One region of the Actinomadura kijaniata genome, then DNA from elsewhere that is predicted to be linked to it. Evidence: riboswitches for the same ligand, from Rfam matches in the RefSeq annotation. Region 1 holds a riboswitch; each other region holds the start of a gene.
What was found. Region 1 has a riboswitch for cyclic di-AMP ahead of HNR61_RS37110 (CHAP domain-containing protein). Riboswitches for the same ligand answer to the same signal wherever they lie in the genome.
Positions count from the first base shown of each region.

Region 2: it holds a riboswitch for cyclic di-AMP, as region 1 does, so the genes downstream of both, HNR61_RS08175 (VldE C-terminal domain-containing protein) here and HNR61_RS37110 (CHAP domain-containing protein) in region 1, are expected to answer to the same signal.
Region 3: it holds a riboswitch for cyclic di-AMP, as region 1 does, so the genes downstream of both, HNR61_RS44700 (CHAP domain-containing protein) here and HNR61_RS37110 (CHAP domain-containing protein) in region 1, are expected to answer to the same signal.

Region 1 is NZ_JACJIA010000013.1:131,427-136,448, reverse strand. Features, by position in the region: cyclic di-AMP (ydaO/yuaA leader) riboswitch at 186-385, shown strand; gene HNR61_RS37115 (C40 family peptidase) at 432-938, shown strand; cyclic di-AMP (ydaO/yuaA leader) riboswitch at 1,073-1,213, shown strand; gene HNR61_RS37110 (CHAP domain-containing protein) at 1,224-2,018, shown strand; gene HNR61_RS37105 (gluzincin family metallopeptidase) at 2,122-3,393, shown strand; gene HNR61_RS37100 (M48 family metallopeptidase) at 3,390-4,739, shown strand; gene HNR61_RS37095 (L,D-transpeptidase) at 4,774-5,022, opposite strand, start outside.
Region 2 is NZ_JACJIA010000002.1:218,697-223,718, forward strand. Features, by position in the region: gene HNR61_RS08165 (serine/threonine-protein kinase) at 1-1,052, shown strand, start outside; gene HNR61_RS08170 (S8 family peptidase) at 1,255-2,451, shown strand; cyclic di-AMP (ydaO/yuaA leader) riboswitch at 2,616-2,796, shown strand; gene HNR61_RS08175 (VldE C-terminal domain-containing protein) at 2,800-3,765, shown strand; gene HNR61_RS08180 (PhoX family protein) at 3,914-5,022, shown strand, end outside.
Region 3 is NZ_JACJIA010000023.1:39,380-44,401, forward strand. Features, by position in the region: gene HNR61_RS50350 (M15 family metallopeptidase) at 1-599, shown strand, start outside; cyclic di-AMP (ydaO/yuaA leader) riboswitch at 983-1,128, shown strand; gene HNR61_RS44700 (CHAP domain-containing protein) at 1,129-2,157, shown strand; gene HNR61_RS44705 (GAF and ANTAR domain-containing protein) at 2,295-2,999, opposite strand; gene HNR61_RS44710 (STAS domain-containing protein) at 3,306-3,713, opposite strand; gene HNR61_RS44715 (BlaI/MecI/CopY family transcriptional regulator) at 4,138-4,512, opposite strand; gene HNR61_RS44720 (amidohydrolase family protein) at 4,819-5,022, shown strand, end outside.

The sequences.
Region 1 (5,022 bases):
ACCGTGCGCACGCGAACCGGCGTGCATGGCGCTGAGAGCGCGCCACGGCGGACCATGAGGGCCCAGGCCACCGGCGGTTCACCGGTCCGCATGACCGGCCGCCCTGCCCATGACAACCAAGCCGCGCGTTCACGCGGGACGACAGGGTCCCGTGCCTCCGGCTGGCTTCACCACGCCTTTCGAACGCGTCGGCAACGCCGAATCCGCCTGTGCGCGGAACCGGGGACCCACTTGGGTCACGGTCCCGGACATCGCTTCCGGAACCGCCTCGACCCCGGGGTGAATCGGCGCGGCCTCCCGATCACGCATCGGCCCGCCTCGCCGTAGGGCGACTTCCAAGCCCGAACCCGTCAGCTAACCCGGTAGGCGTCTGGAAGAAGGAGCAACCCCTGCCCAGCAACGCTGCCAGCAGCATTTCCCGCCGGACCCGCATGGCGGGCGGCCTCGTGGCCGCCACCGCCGTCCTGACCCCCGCGATCGCCGTCGCCGGGACCTCCTCGGCCAGCGCCGCCACCCCCGTGGCCAAGGTCGTGCAGCAGGCCAAGACGAAGTCCTGGGCCGAGCGCCAGAAGCTCGCCCAGAAGGCCCTGCGCGCCGCCGCCTCCAAGAAGGGCAAGCCCTACCGCTGGGGCGCCTCGGGCCCCAACGCCTTCGACTGCTCCGGACTGGTGCAGTGGTCCTACAAGAAGGCCGGGGTCGCCCTGCCCCGCGTGACCGGATCGCAGTACTCCGCCGTCAAGAACAAGATCTCCTGGAAGAACCTCGCCCCCGGCGACCTGGTCTTCTTCAACGGCAAGCGGCACGTGGGCCTGGTCTACAAGAAGACCGGCAACACCCTCCACATGATCCACTCCCCGCACAGCGGGAGCTCGGTGAAGGTCGTCAAGCTGGACGGCTACCGCAAGCGGACCTTCGCCGGCGCCGTCCGTCCCTACTGACGGCGCCTCCTCACACCACGGGCGTGACCGCCGACCCCGTCTCCCATCCTCCCGGCGGTCACGCCCCTTCCCCCCTCCTTCTCCTCATCGAGGAGCCACCCGTAGTCACGGGCGCGCACGCGCCCACCGCCGAGTTCGCCGTTGCGCCCTGTCCGGGCGCGCGAAGCCGGGGACCCAATCTCCCCTGGGGTGAATCGGCCGCCACGACGCGGCCGTAGGGCAGCTTCCACGCCCGAACCCGTCAGCTAACCCGGTAGGCGGTATGGAAGCCAAGGAGTCACCTTCGTGTCAGGCAAGCACCGCAAGCCCAGCCCGCTCGGGATCGCCGTCCGCACCGGCGGCACCCTCGCCGTCGGCGCCGCCGTGATCGGCACCGCCGCCGCCACCGCCTCCGCCTCGGTCCCGATGCCGGGCAAGGACGCCCCCCGCAGCGGCGCGCTGGCCGCCATCGCCGCCGCCAAGCCCGCCGCCCAGCCGGTCGTCAAGGCCGCCGCCGCCCCGCCGCAGCAGCCCCAGCAGCGGGTCCAGCAGCCGGCCCAGAAGCCCGCGCAGCAGGCCAAGCCCGCCCAGAAGCCCCAGCAGGCCAAGAAGCGGCCCACCGCCGCCGACGCGATCAAGATCGCCGAGTCCCAGGTCGGGATCAAGGAGAACGGCGCGGGCGAGACCAAGTTCCAGGACTGGTACAAGAAGACCGAGCGCGCCAAGGAGACCGTCAAGCGCGACGGCGGCTCCCTGGACGGCTACACCGACGCCCAGTGGTGCGCCATGTTCGTCTCCTGGGTCGGCGACCAGCTCGGGTTCACCGACCAGATGGGCGCCGACGCCTGGACGATCGCGCACGCCAACTGGTTCAAGGACCGGGACCGCTGGGGCACCGAGGCCAAGCCCGGCGCGGTCGTGTTCTTCTCCTGGAAGGGCGGCAAGAGCATCAACGACATCGTGCACGTCGGCATGGTCATCAAGGACAACGGCGACGGCACCGTCAAGACCGTCGAGGGCAACACCGGCAACGCCGTCCAGATCAAGACGCGCAACAAGAGCCAGATCGTCGGCTACGGCTACCCCGACTACGCCAAGTAAGCCGTGTTCCAAGAGCCCTGGCCCGCGGCGCTCGCCCCGGGGCTCGCGCGGTGGTCGAGGCCGCTTGGAAACGCTCTCCGTCCCCGTGCATAGGATCGCCCCCATGACGGACGGTCCCCGCCGGGCGGAGCCCGCACGGCCCCGGCGCCGCCGAGTGATCGTCTCGGTGGCGGCCGGGGCCGTCGGCTGCCTGGCCGCCGGGCTCGCCGCCACGCTGGCCCCCGCCTCCCCCGGGACGCAGCGCGCCACAGAGCGCGCGCCGCGCCCGGTCTCCGCCGCCGGGTTCGACCGCGGGGCCGCCGGCACCGTGCTGGCCAACCGTGCCCGCGCCGTGCGCGAGCGCGACCGCACCGCGTTCCTGGCCACCGTCGCCACCGCCCCGGCCGCGTTCCAGCGCGAGCAGGGGACGCTGTTCGACAACCTCCTCCGGCTGCCCCTCCAGGACTGGCGGGAACGGCTGGCCGACGCCCCCGCCGAGTCCGGGCCCGGCGCGGTGACCGTGCGGATCGACCTGCGCTACCGGCTGCGCGGCCACGACCCCGGGCCGGTCGCCCGGACGCGGTACCTGGCGTTCGCGCCCCGCGACGGCGGCTGGGTGATCAGGGGGCCGGGGCGGCCCGGCCCCGGCGCCGCCCCCGCGCAGGCCGAGGTCTGGGACGACCGGCCGGTGCGGGTCGTGCGCGGCCGGTCCAGCCTGGTGGTCGGGGACGCCGCCGGGCTGGAGGAGATCGCGCGCCGGCTGGACGCGGCCGTGCCCGCCGTCTCCCGCGTGGTCGGCGACGGCTGGCCGCGCCGCGCCGTCGCGCTCGCCCCCGCCGACCCGGAGCGCGCCGCCGCCCTGGTGGGCGGCGGCCGGGACCTCGCCTCGATCGCCGCCCTGGCCGTCGCCGCGGGCGGCGCCGGCGACCGGATCGTCATCTCCCCCGCCGCCTTCCCCCGCCTGAACGGGCTGGGCCGCTCGGTCGTGCTCACCCACGAGCTGACCCATGTGGCCACCGGCGGCGCCCGCGACGGCCGCACCCCGCTGTGGCTGATCGAGGGGCTGGCCGACTACGTGGGCTACCGGGACGCGAAGGTCGCGGTGCGCGACGCCGCCGGGGAGCTGCGCCGCGAGGTCGCCGCGGGGCGGCTCCCGGACGCGCTGCCGGGGCCGGCGGCGTTCGACGGCGGCTCCGGGCGGCTGTCGCAGGCCTACCAGGAGGCCTGGCTGGCCTGCCGGATGATCGCGCAGCGGTACGGTGAGGCGACGCTGGTCCGGCTCTACCGGGCCGCCGGACGCGCCTCCGAGGACGCCGCGCTGCGCGCGGTGCTGGGCGTGGACCGGGCGCGTCTCACCGCCCTGTGGCGCGCCTACCTGCGAAGGGAACTGCGTTGACGGTCCACACCCCACCGGCGGCACCCCTCCCACCGGCGGCGGACGCCCGCCGTCCCCGCGTCGCGGCGGCGGTCACCGCCGGGGTCCTGCTGGCCGCCGTCGCCGTGATCCTGGCGGTCACCACGCCCTGGGACCCGCTGTCCGGGCGCGTTCCCGGCGGGCGGACCGTCCCGGACCCGGCGCTGGACTTCTCCGCCGCCGAGCTGGCCCGCGCCCGCGCGTTCGACGCCAAGCTCAACCCGATCGCCTACACCCGCCTGGCCGTGAGCCTGCTGGCCGTCCTGGCGCTGGGCCTGACCCCGCTCGGCGCGCGGTTCCTGGGCTGGGTGACCGCCCGGGTGCGGCGGTGGCCGCTGCGGGTCGCGCTGGCCGCCGTGGTCCTCACCACCGTGCTGCGGCTGGTAAGCCTGCCGTTCGGGATCCGGGGCGAGACGGTGCTGCGCCGCTACGGCCTGTCCACCCAGACCTGGGGCTCCTGGCTGGGCGACCAGGCCCGGTCGCTGGCCGTGACGTGGGTGGTGTGGTCGCTGGCGCTGCTGCTGCTCTACGCGCTGCTGCGGCGCTTTCCGCGCTACTGGTGGACGGGCGCGGCCGTGGGCGCGTTCCTGCTGGTGGTCGGCGGGTCGTTCGTGTACCCGGTGGTGGTGGAGCCGGTGTTCAACAAGTTCCACTCGCTGCCCGCCGGGCGGCTGCGGTCGGACCTGCTGGCGATGGCCGACCGCGACGGGGTCCCGGTGGAGGACGTCCTGGTCGCCGACGCGTCCCGGCGGACCACCTCGCTCAACGCCTACGTGTCCGGGTTCGGCTCGACCCGCCGGATCGTGGTGTACGACACGCTGCTGAAGTCCCCGCCCGCGCGGATCGAGTCGATCGTCGCCCACGAGCTCGGCCACGCCAAGCACCGGGACGTCCTGCACGGCACCCTGATCGGGGGGCTGGGCGTCGCCGGGGCGGTGTGCCTGCTGTCCCTGCTGCTGTCCTCGCCCCGCCTGGCCCGGCGGTCCGGGACGCCGGAGGGCGCGGCGGCGGCCGACGCCCGCTCGGTGGCGCTGGTGCTGGCGCTGGTGACGGTCGCCATGCAGCTCGGCGGGCCCGTGCAGAACTTCGTCAGCAGGCGCGTGGAGGCCCGCGCCGACGCCCACGCGCTGGACCTGACCCGCGATCCGGCGACGTTCGTGTCGATGCAGCACGAGCTGTCGGCGCGCAACCTGTCCGATCCCCGCCCCGACGGCCTGGAGCGCCTGCTGTGGTCCTCGCACCCGCCGGGCCCGGAACGGATCGCCATGGCCCGCGACTGGGCGAGACTGCACGGCGTCCCGGTGCCACCGCCCCTGAACCGCCCCTGAGCCGCCCTGAGGGCCGCTGGGGGGCGTCCGGGGCTCAGGTGAGCGGCACGGGGGTGGTGCCCTCAGGCCCGATCTTCAGGGACCGCTTGAGGGCGCTGCCCTTGGCCCAGTCGTCCCAGTCGAGCTGCCAGTAGCCCCAGCCGTTCTCCGGCTCCAGCTCCCGGATCGTCCCGGTGACCTTGAAGGGGTCGCCCCGGTAGGAGAAGTCGTAGAACCAGCGCGCGTCGGCCGGGCTGGCGTTGACGCAGCCGTGGCTGACGTTGGAGTTGCCCTGCGACCCCAC
Region 2 (5,022 bases), on a different contig from region 1:
CCCTGCTGGAGCGCCTGCTGGCCGAGGACGAGTCCCTCGCCGGGCGGATGCCCGCCGAGATGGTGGCGGAGGGCCGCGCGCTGGCCACCGGCGCCGTGCCCGCCCGCGAACGGGCGCCCGCCCCCGAACCGGCGCCCGCCCCCGGACCGGCGCCCGTCCGGGAGGCCGCGCCCGTCCGGGAGGCCGCGCCGCCGCGCGAGCCGGAGGCGGCGTCCCCTCCCGGCCCGGCCCCCGCCCGCGAGCCGGTGGAGACCCCCGAGCCCGTCCGGGTGCCGCTCACGAAGGCCACCGAGCCGACCGCCAGCCCCGTTCCGGCGCTCACGGCCCCGTACGCGGCGCTGGGCGGGGCCCCCGCCCGGGAGGACGGGTCGCCGGAGGGCGCCGCCGTCACCCGCCGGGACAACCCGGTCCAGGACGACGGCGCGACGCAGGCCCTGCCCGCCGTCGCCGGAGATCCGGCCGACGCGCAGGCCACGGCGATGTTCGACGCGTCCCCGCCGGACCTGATCCCCGGCCTGGACCCCGTCGAGCCGGGCCGGCGCGAGGGCACGGCGGTGCTGACGCTGCCGAAGCTGCGCCGGGGCACCCACAACCACGTGCTGGGCGTCGCGCTGTCGCTGACCATCGGCGTGCTGGTCGGCGTCGCGATCATCGCGCTGGTGCTGTGGCCGCAGCTGCGCGAGGACGACCCGGAAGGCCCCGGTCCCTCGAACGGTTCCGACGCGCAGGCGGTCCGGACGATCCCGGGGGCGTTCGGCGGCACCTGGAAGGGCACCGCGACCAACACCGCCAGCGGGGTGACGTTCCCGGTGGAGGTGACGTTCGAGGCGGGCGGCACCACGGCCCGCGCGGTGTACCCCAAGGAGGGGTGCAACGGGACGCTGACGCTGGCCAGGGGGACCGGCAGCAGCCTCCAGATGACCCTGGACATCGCCAAGCCGTGCTCGGCGGGCAACATCCGGGTCACCCGCAACGGCGACGGGTCGCTGCGCTACGAGTGGAGCAAGCCCGGCAGCGCCCGGGGGTACGCGGCGACGCTCCGCAAGACCTGACCCCTCCGTCCCCGCCGTCCCACCGGTTCCGTGTGAGTTCGGTCACACCGCGTCCCGCCACCTTGGGTCCGTTTTGCGGTTATTAAGCGAAACCCGCCGGTTAAGCCCGCAATAGATCCATTAAGGTGCCTCCAGCGAGTTCTTCGATCTCTGCTGCGGGACGCCCGCCGGGCGGGCCCGCGCGACTGAAGGAGACCCCCCTTTGCGCGTTGCTCCCCGAAGGGCGCTGCTCGTCGGCGCCGTCGCCACCGCCGTCGGAGCGGTCGCCACGGTGCCCGTGCTGGCCGCGCCCGACAGCGACCCCGTCCCGGTCCAGACGACCGCCGCGGGGAACAGCCCGGAGATCCCCGGCAAGTACATCGTCACGGTGAAGGACGGCGCGTCCCTGGACGGCCCCATCGGGCAGGTCCGGTCGGCGTCGCGCGCCAAGCCCCGGATCGAGAAGCTGAGCGGCGCGCTCAACGGCTTCGCCGCCAAGCTGGACGCCGGGCAGCTCAACGCGCTGCGCAACGACCGCCGCGTCGAGGCGATCGAGCCCGACCGCGTGGTCAAGGCGCTCACCACCCAGAAGGCCCCGCTGCCGTGGGGCCTGGACCGCATCGACCAGCGCGGCGAGAAGCTGTCCAAGACCTACACCTACCGGTCCACCGGCAAGGGGGTCACCGCCTACGTCATCGACGACGGCATCGACGTCCGCCACCCCGACTTCGGCGGGCGCGCCAAGGCCGCCTGGACCGCCCCGGCCCTCAAGGACGAGCCGCCGAGCTGCATGTCCCACGGCACCCACGTGGCGGGCACCATCGGGTCCAAGACCTACGGCGTCGCCAAGGGCGTCCAGCTCCGCGCGGTCAAGGTGCTCGACTGCGAGGGCAACGGCGAGCTGTCCGACGTCATCGCCGGGCTCAACTGGGTCCGCCTGAACGCCGCCAAGCCCGCCGTCGCCAACATGTCGCTCGGCGTGGAGGCGGTCTCCCCCGCCCTGAACAAGGCCGCCGACAACCTGGCCAAGGCCGGCGTGTTCGTCTCGGTCGCGGCGGGCAACGAGGGCAACGACGCCTGCCAGTCCTCGCCCGCCTCGGCGAGCCGCGTGATGGCGGTCGGCGCGTCCACCAAGTACGACAACCGCGCCACCTTCTCCGACCACGGCCGCTGCGTGGACGTCTTCGCGCCCGGCTACGGCGTGTACTCGACGCTCCCGAACGGCCGCCGCGGCGGCGACACCGGCACGTCGATGGCCTCCCCGCACGCCGCCGGGGTCGCCGCGCTGTACCTGGGCACCCGCAAGACCGCCTCGTCCGACACGGTGTTCAAGTGGATCATCGGCAACTCCACCCCGAACGCTCTCGGGCGAATCCCGCGCGGCACTCCCAACAGACTGCTCTACAAGAGCAATCTGTGAGTCCGCTCACGTAAGATGGCCCGGCTCCCACCAGGGAGCCGGGCTCACGGGCATCCGGGCCTCCCCATCGGCCAGCGGGGTTTAATCTTGGCGAGGCGACGGATGTCTCGTTGCCGTTCGTTGACTTTCGGTCGGTCGCGTCTCCCGGAGCGCCGGGGCGGGCCGGCCGGATCGAGCCGAGTCCCGAGGCCCATGCCCGGGAGCCGGGGACCCATTCGCCGGGGACGGACCGCGGACGACGCGGGCCGTCCCCGGCCGGGGTGAACTCACCGCCCGGGCGGTGACAGGGCGGCCTCCGCGCCCGAACCCGTCAGCTAACCCGGTAGGCGACCGAGGAGAGGAGACGACGTGGAGACCCCCACCTCCACCGGCCCGCATACCGGCCGGCGCACGGGTCGGCCCGGTCGGCGCGCCGCCTTGGCCCTCGCGGCCCTCGCCGGAGCCGTGCCGATGCTGGCCGGTGCCACCGCGACCGCCCCGCCGGCGGTGGCCGAGCCGGGTGACAACGCCCGCTTCCGGCAGCTCAACAAGCAGGTCGACCAGCTGGAGAGGTCGCTCGGCGGCGACCTGGCCAAGCTGCGGGACGTGCAGTTCGACGCCAACCGGGCGATCCAGCGGGCCAAGGACCTGCGCGCCGAGCTGGACGCGTCCCGGAACCTGGTCGCCGAGCTGGCCGCCAACCAGTACATGACCGGCGGCGGCGACCCGACCGTCCAGGTCCTCACCGCCGGCGACCCCTCCAACGTGCTGGCCGCGATGAGCCTGTCCACGCACCTGGCGCAGAACAAGTCGGCCAAGGTCCAGCAGATCCAGCAGCTCGTCGTCGACCAGGAGAAGGCCAAGCAGGAGGCCGACAGGAAGATCCAGGAGCTGGAGAAGGAGATCGCGGACCTGCGGTCGCAGAAGAGGCGCATCCAGTCCCTGATGAAGAAGTTCAAGCCGCAGTCGCCGGCCTTCGGCCTGGGCGGCATCACCCCGCGCATGAAGCAGGTCAAGGACGAGCTCGACCGGGAGACCGGTCCGTTCCCGCAGATCGGCTGCGTGCGCACCACCGGCGACCCCCAGGACCACGCCCGCGGCATGGCCTGCGACTTCATGGTGACCACCGGCGGCCAGATGGCGACCGGCGCGGCCCAGTCGCTCGGCGACCGCGCCGCCGCCTACGCCATCGCCCACGGCCGCAGGCTCGGCATCAACTACGTGATCTGGCGGCAGCGCATCTACTCGATGCACAGCCCCGGCTGGCGCTCCATGAGCAACCGCGGCGGCGTGACCGCGAACCACTACGACCACGTCCACATCTCGGTCTACTAGACCGGCCCCGGCGCGCGGCCCCTGGTGGACCTCTCCCGGCTCCACCAGGGGCTTTTGCCGTTTCTGCCCCTTCCGTTCACCTGGCGTTGACCGAACGCATCCCTGGGCTCCCTAGCGTTTCCGCGAATCGGTTCATCTAGGAGGATTCGTGGCAGAACGCCAGGTCAGGCGCGCGCTCCCGCTTCTGTCGGTCCCGCGCCACGGCGGACGCGACGCGCTCACGTGCAAGTACCGTTGCGGCAACGCCTGCGACCACCCGGTGCCCAACACCAGCGGCAACGCCTACTTCGGCGACATCCTGGCCGACCATCTGTCGCGGCGCGGGATGCTGCGGGCGGGCGCGCTCGGCGCGCTGGTGGTCGGCGCGGGAGCCGCCGCCTCCGCCGCCCCCGCGTACGCCGCGCCCGCCGCCCCGGCGGCCCCGGCCCGGCCCGGCGGTGGCGGGCACCGGCTGCGCTTCACCCCGGTCGCGCCCAACCAGGACGACAAGGTCACCGTGCCCGACGGGTACGAGGCGTCGGTCGTGGTGGGCTGGGGCGACCCCGTGCTGCCGGGCGCGCCGAAGTTCGACTTCGACCGGCAGACGCCCGAGGCGCAGGCCAGGCAGTTCGGCTACAACTGCGACTACGTGACGTTCTTCCCGATGGGCCGCGACCGCGCGCTGCTGTGGGTGAACCACGAGTACACCGACGAAGAGCTGATGTTCCGCGGTTACCAGGGCGGGGCGGCCGCGACCGAGCAGCAGATCCGGATCGCGATGGCCGCGCACGGCGGCTCGGTCGTGGAGATCGAGCGCGTCGGCCGCACCGGGCGGTGGAAGCTGGTCACCAGGGGCCGCCGCCGCTTCAACCGGCGCGTCACCGCCCACACCAAGATGGTCCTCACCGGCCCGGCCGCCGGGCACCCGCTGCTGCGCACCGCCGCCGACCCGCGCGGCCGCGAGGTGTACGGCATGCTGAACAACTGCGCCGGCGGCGTCTCCCCGTGGGGCACGGTCCTCACCGCCGAGGAGAACTTCAACCAGTACTTCGTGGCCACCAACGGCGTCCCCGCCGAGGCCAAGCCCGCGTTCGACCGGTACGGCGTCCCCACGAACGTCCCCGACGACAGCCGCCGCTGGGACCGCGTCGAGGAGCGCTTCGACCTTTCCAAGCACCCCAACGAGGCCAACCGCTTCGGCTGGATCGTCGAGATCGACCCGTTCGACCCGCACTCGGCCCCGCGCAAGCGCACCCACCTCGGCCGCTTCAAGCACGA
Region 3 (5,022 bases), on a different contig from region 1:
TCCTCGCGGGAACCCTGGGTGCGACCTCGGGGTTCAGCGACGACGAGGACTCCACGACGACCACGGCCGGGCCGCTGGTGCTGGCCGCCGGGCAAGCCGGGTCCCCGGCGGGTTCCACCGGCGCGGCCCGATCCGCCGACGAAACCAAGGCACCGCCCAGGTGCAACGCGGCGCGGGGGAAACGGGCCAGCAAATATCCGAACGGCCAGATCCCGGCCCGCCACCTGTGTCCGCTACCGCAGCGCGGCCTGCTTCTACGGGCGGACGCGGCCCTCGCCTTCTACGAACTCAATGCGGTCTACAAGCGCCGCTTCGGCACTGACGCCTGCCTGGACGACGCCTACCGCAGCCTCGCCGAGCAACGGCGGCTCTCCAGCAGCATGCCCTCGGGCATGGCCGCTCGGCCCGGCTTCAGCGAGCACGGCCTCGGCATCGCCGTGGACTTCTGCGGCGGTGTCCGGAACGAGGGATCGCCCCAGTTCGCGTGGCTGCGCGCCAACGCGGGCACGTATGGCTGGTTCCGTCCCGACCGGGCTTACAGCAACCCGTACGAGCCCTGGCACTGGGAGTTCGACCCGGGCCGAGGAAAGCGCCGGTAGATCCGGGAAGGGACGGCGAAGACCGGATCGGATCCATAGGGCACGGGCGTGAGGAGCCCCGGCTGCCACGGTCGAAGGGAAAACACCTGTCCGAAGTCATCGCCACGGAATCAGGGAGCGACAAGAACTACTACTCCTCTTAGTAGAGAGTCCGGCAACGGTGAGGGCCAGCCAACGGCGCCTCATCGTCACCGCCGCCTGCACCGAAGACTTGATCTACCCGGTGACCTGGGTAGACAGCCATCAGTCGTCCACCAGCCCTCGAACGACATCTCCCAAGGTAGATCATTTATGTCGTTTCATGAATAGAACTTGGTCATTGCCCGAATCATCTACTACATTGCCTCGTAATCGGTCCGTGACCAGCTCCCCGCTCGGGGGGCGCGGATCGTCCGCCGAGTCCCGATGGCGCGTCGCGCCTCCATGGGAGCCGGGGACCCACGTTCCTGGGGTGAATCCGCTCCGCGCGGTAGGGCTGCTCCTGGCCCGAACCCGTCAGCTAACCCGGTAGGCGGTCCAAGGAGAGCTGATGGATCCCGTAGGCGAAAAGCTGCTTGAAATAGCCAAGAAAGAGCTCGGGTACCGCGAGAAAGCCGGCGGCTACACCAAGTACGGCGAGTGGTACGGCAAGACGTTCGAGGGCGGCGACGACTACTACACGACCGCTCCGTGGTGCGACATGTTCCTCGCCTGGGCCGCCAACCAGGCGAAGGTGGAGGACTGGGCGGGCGAGTTCGCCGCCACGATCAGCCACGCCAGGTGGTTCCAGCGGAACGACGCCTGGGGCACCGAGCCCGAACCCGGGGCCGTGGTGTTCTTCGCCTGGTCAGGGTCCAAGGACACCGGCGCGATCCAGCACGTCGGGCTGGTGGAGAGCGTCAAGGGTTCCACCCTGCACACGATCGAGGCGAACACCGACGGCGTCCACCTCAGGCGCAAGGTGCGGGACTTCGACAGCGTGGTCGGTTACGGCTACCCCGGCAAGGTGAAGGTCGAGGGCAAGTCGTTCCCGTGGCTGACGGCCGCGCGCACCGAGAAGAGCCATACCCCCAAGCACGCGGCTCCGGCTCCCCGCACCCTGCCCGAAGCCGACCGGTCCGGTGACATGGTCACCGTCGGCCGGACCGGTCACAACGACGGCGGGATCCCCCTCCTCCAGCAGGAGACGCTGCTCGGGGGTCTGCTCGCGGTCGTGCTCTGCGGGACCGTCGTGCTCGCCGTGGGCAAAGCCGCCGCGGCCCGGGTGCCGACCAGTGCGCCGATACGCGTCCGCAAGCGAGGCAGGCACCACCGGGTGCCGGTCACGCTGCCCGCGGGCATCAGGCCCGCCGACCTGGACGCGGCCGACGCCGGAACGCTCGTCATGCCCGCCGTGTCGGCGGCGGTGGCGGCGGAGGTCGAGGACCGTGAGTTCTGGAGCCGGGTCACTCCCCTGCAGCAGGACGAGGACCTGGCGTTCTGGGATTCGCTGCACGCCGACCTCGCGTCCCTCCGATCGGGTGGCCTGCCGCTCGTCCCCGCTGACGACCTCGGCCGGGATGACGTGGGGCACGGATAGCGGCGGAACGAGAGCCACCTCGAAGAGCATGGGCGGGTCGGCGCCGGCGGGGATCCGTCTCGCGGTCGCCCACCTCCTCGTGGCGCGCACGCGTGAGCCGTGCGCGTGGACGGCCGCGCGACGCCCGGGAGAGGTGGTCAGGGGCGGCGGGGCAGTTCGCCGGTGGTGGTGAGGTGTTCGGCGAGTTCGCGGAGTTTGACGTTGCTGTCCTGGGAAGTGCGCGCCAGCAGCGCGAACGCCTGGCGGCTCGTGAGCTTGTGGCGTTCCATCAGGATGCCCACCGCCTCGCCGATCACCTGGCGGGAGACGACCGCCGCCCGCAGGGTCTGGTCGGCGCGCGCGGCCGCCAGCGCGACCGAGGCGTGACAGGCCAGCAGCTCGGCGGTGCGCGCCGACCCGGCGGTCAGCCCGCCGGGCCGGCGCGCGTACAGGTTCAGCGCTCCCAGGTTCGGCAGGCCGGGCACCTGACGCGGGTCGTTGCGGGGGGCGTGGCCGTCGGGGAGCAGCAACACCGCCATCACCGATCCCACGCCCAGCGCGCGGGCGCGCGGGACGAACCGCGGCCAGTGGTCCCCGGCGCGGGCCAGGTCGGGGACCTGCAGGGCAGGTGTGCCGTCGCGGGCGGCCTCGAAGCACGGCCCTTCCCGCAGGTCGGCCTGGAGACGCTCGATGTCGCGGGCCAGCGGGCCGGAGACCGCCAGCGGCCGGGCGCGGCCGCGGTGCACCGCGGTGATGCTGGCGTCGGTGCAGCCGTCCACCAGCTCGGTCGAGGCCGCCACGATCCGGTCCAGGGTCGCCTGAACCGAGGAGCGCCCCTGCAGATCACGGGCCAGGCGAGCCATCGCCGTCGCCAGATCGGGCGCCGGTTCACGCGTCGGCGTAACGGCCGGGTCGGGCGGTGGGTACCGGCGGGAGGGCCTGTCCTGGTCCACGGGGATCACTCGCCTTGCGTGATCTCGCATGCGGCGCGCGCGCCGTCTTTTCGGTCACTCTCCTTGGTTCCCAGTCAAACAGCCGCGTCCCCTTTGAGCCAGGTGTTGGGAGAGGAGGTCAGGACGGTGTCGCCGGGTCCCCGGGAACCCGCTCGCGTCAGGGGGCTTCCGTAGTCGGCGACACACCCGCTGACCGGACCAGGAACGGGCCGCGCCTCACCGGACCTCCCGTTCCCCGTCCTCTCGCAGGACGCTGCCTCCCGTGCCGCTCATGTCCGACGACGCGCCGCCGCCCTCGGTGGAGGCGTCGGTGGGAATGACCGGCAAAGTGGAACGCACAGGGATGAAGCGGTCCAAGCCGGTGGTGGTCAGCAGCAGGGTCACGCGCTTGCTCGGGTTCACCAGCATCAGCTGGCCGCCGCCCGCGTGCAGGCGCTTCCACCACCGGATCACGACGTTCAGGCCCGAGGAGTCCATGAAGGCCAGCCGCGACAGCTCCAGCGCCACCTGCGTGCCGGTCGCCGCGGCGCGGACCAGCTCCTGCTCCAGGGTCTGCACGGTGGCCAGATCCAGGTCCCCGGCCACCTGGAGCACCGTCCAGTCACCGTGTCGCGCGGCACGCACCTGGAACCCCGACCGGTGTCCCCACTGGTGTCCCGGTTCGCGCACTGCCATTGTTCCGCCCCCGTTCTCCCGCTGGCGACTGGGACATTACCCGCCTTCCACCCGCCATTGTGGCTAAGACGCCTCCAAAGCGCCTTTGGTTCACGTCCATGTCTGCACTGGATGCTCTGCCCTCATGCGGGCAAAACATCCGGCCGTCCTCCCATATCCGCTGGTGGCGTACGGGGAAACGGAGCAGTACGGGGGGCGGCGAGGCGGCCTCCGCAGGGGGCGGGCGGGGAGGCGCGGCAGCCGGCGGTGCCGTTCAACGAAGCCGGGCTGTCAGCGTCGCCCGGTCGTGTCGCCGGCCGCGATGTCGTCGGACCTCAAGCGCGCGGGGCCGCGAGTACCGACAGCACGCGGATCGAGCGCCGAGGCGTCGCGGTCACTCGTCGGTGTCCTGCGGCACGATCCTCAGGGCGGCGCGGAGCGCCCGGGCCTCGGACGGTGAGAGGTCGGAGAGGAAGTGCACCAGGGCGGCGGCCTGGTTCTCGCTGGTGGCCAGCGCCTCGCGCATGAGCTTGGCGGTGTAGCCCTCCCTGCTGGCCACCGGCTCGTACTCGAAGGCCCGCCCCACCTTCTCGCGGCGCAGCCATCCCTTCTTGTGAAGGTTGTCCATCACCGTCATGACGGTGGTGTAGGCGATCGTCCGGTCCTTCTCGAGATCCTCCAGGACGGCGCGCACGTTGACCGGACGGCCGTAGGTCCACATGCGCTCCATGACGGCGGCCTCGAGCTCACCGAACCGGGACAGCGCCATGCCTCACCTGGCCTCTCCGACCGAACAGCACGCCTACTACCGGCCATAGTAAACAGCGGCCAAGCCGGCGCGGCCCTGCACCGTCACATCTCTCGGCACTCTGGGTGCGGACCGAAAGCGGCTCTCGCCAGCCTCTCTTACTATGCATGGTAGTAACGTCGCTGGTTGAGCTCGTTGAGGCGGCGTCCTGACAGGTCGCGGCGCCCGTCCTCGTCCGAGGGCGGGTCCCGACGGCAGACTTGGGTCACGCCGACAGCGACGAAAGTCGATTACGTCGTGTTCTCCTTCTCCATACCGTCAGGGCGCATGAGCCATCGAGCATCGCGTCGTCGCGTCCTGTCCCTGGTCCCCGGCCTGGCCGTCGCCGCCGTCGCCGTTCCCTCGGCCGCGGCGGCCGGGACGGGCGGGAGCTTCGTCATCCGGGACGTCCGGATCTTCGACGGCCGCCAGGTGACGGGGCGCGGCTCGGTGCTCGTCGCCGGCGGGCGGATCGTCGCCGTCGGCGACCTG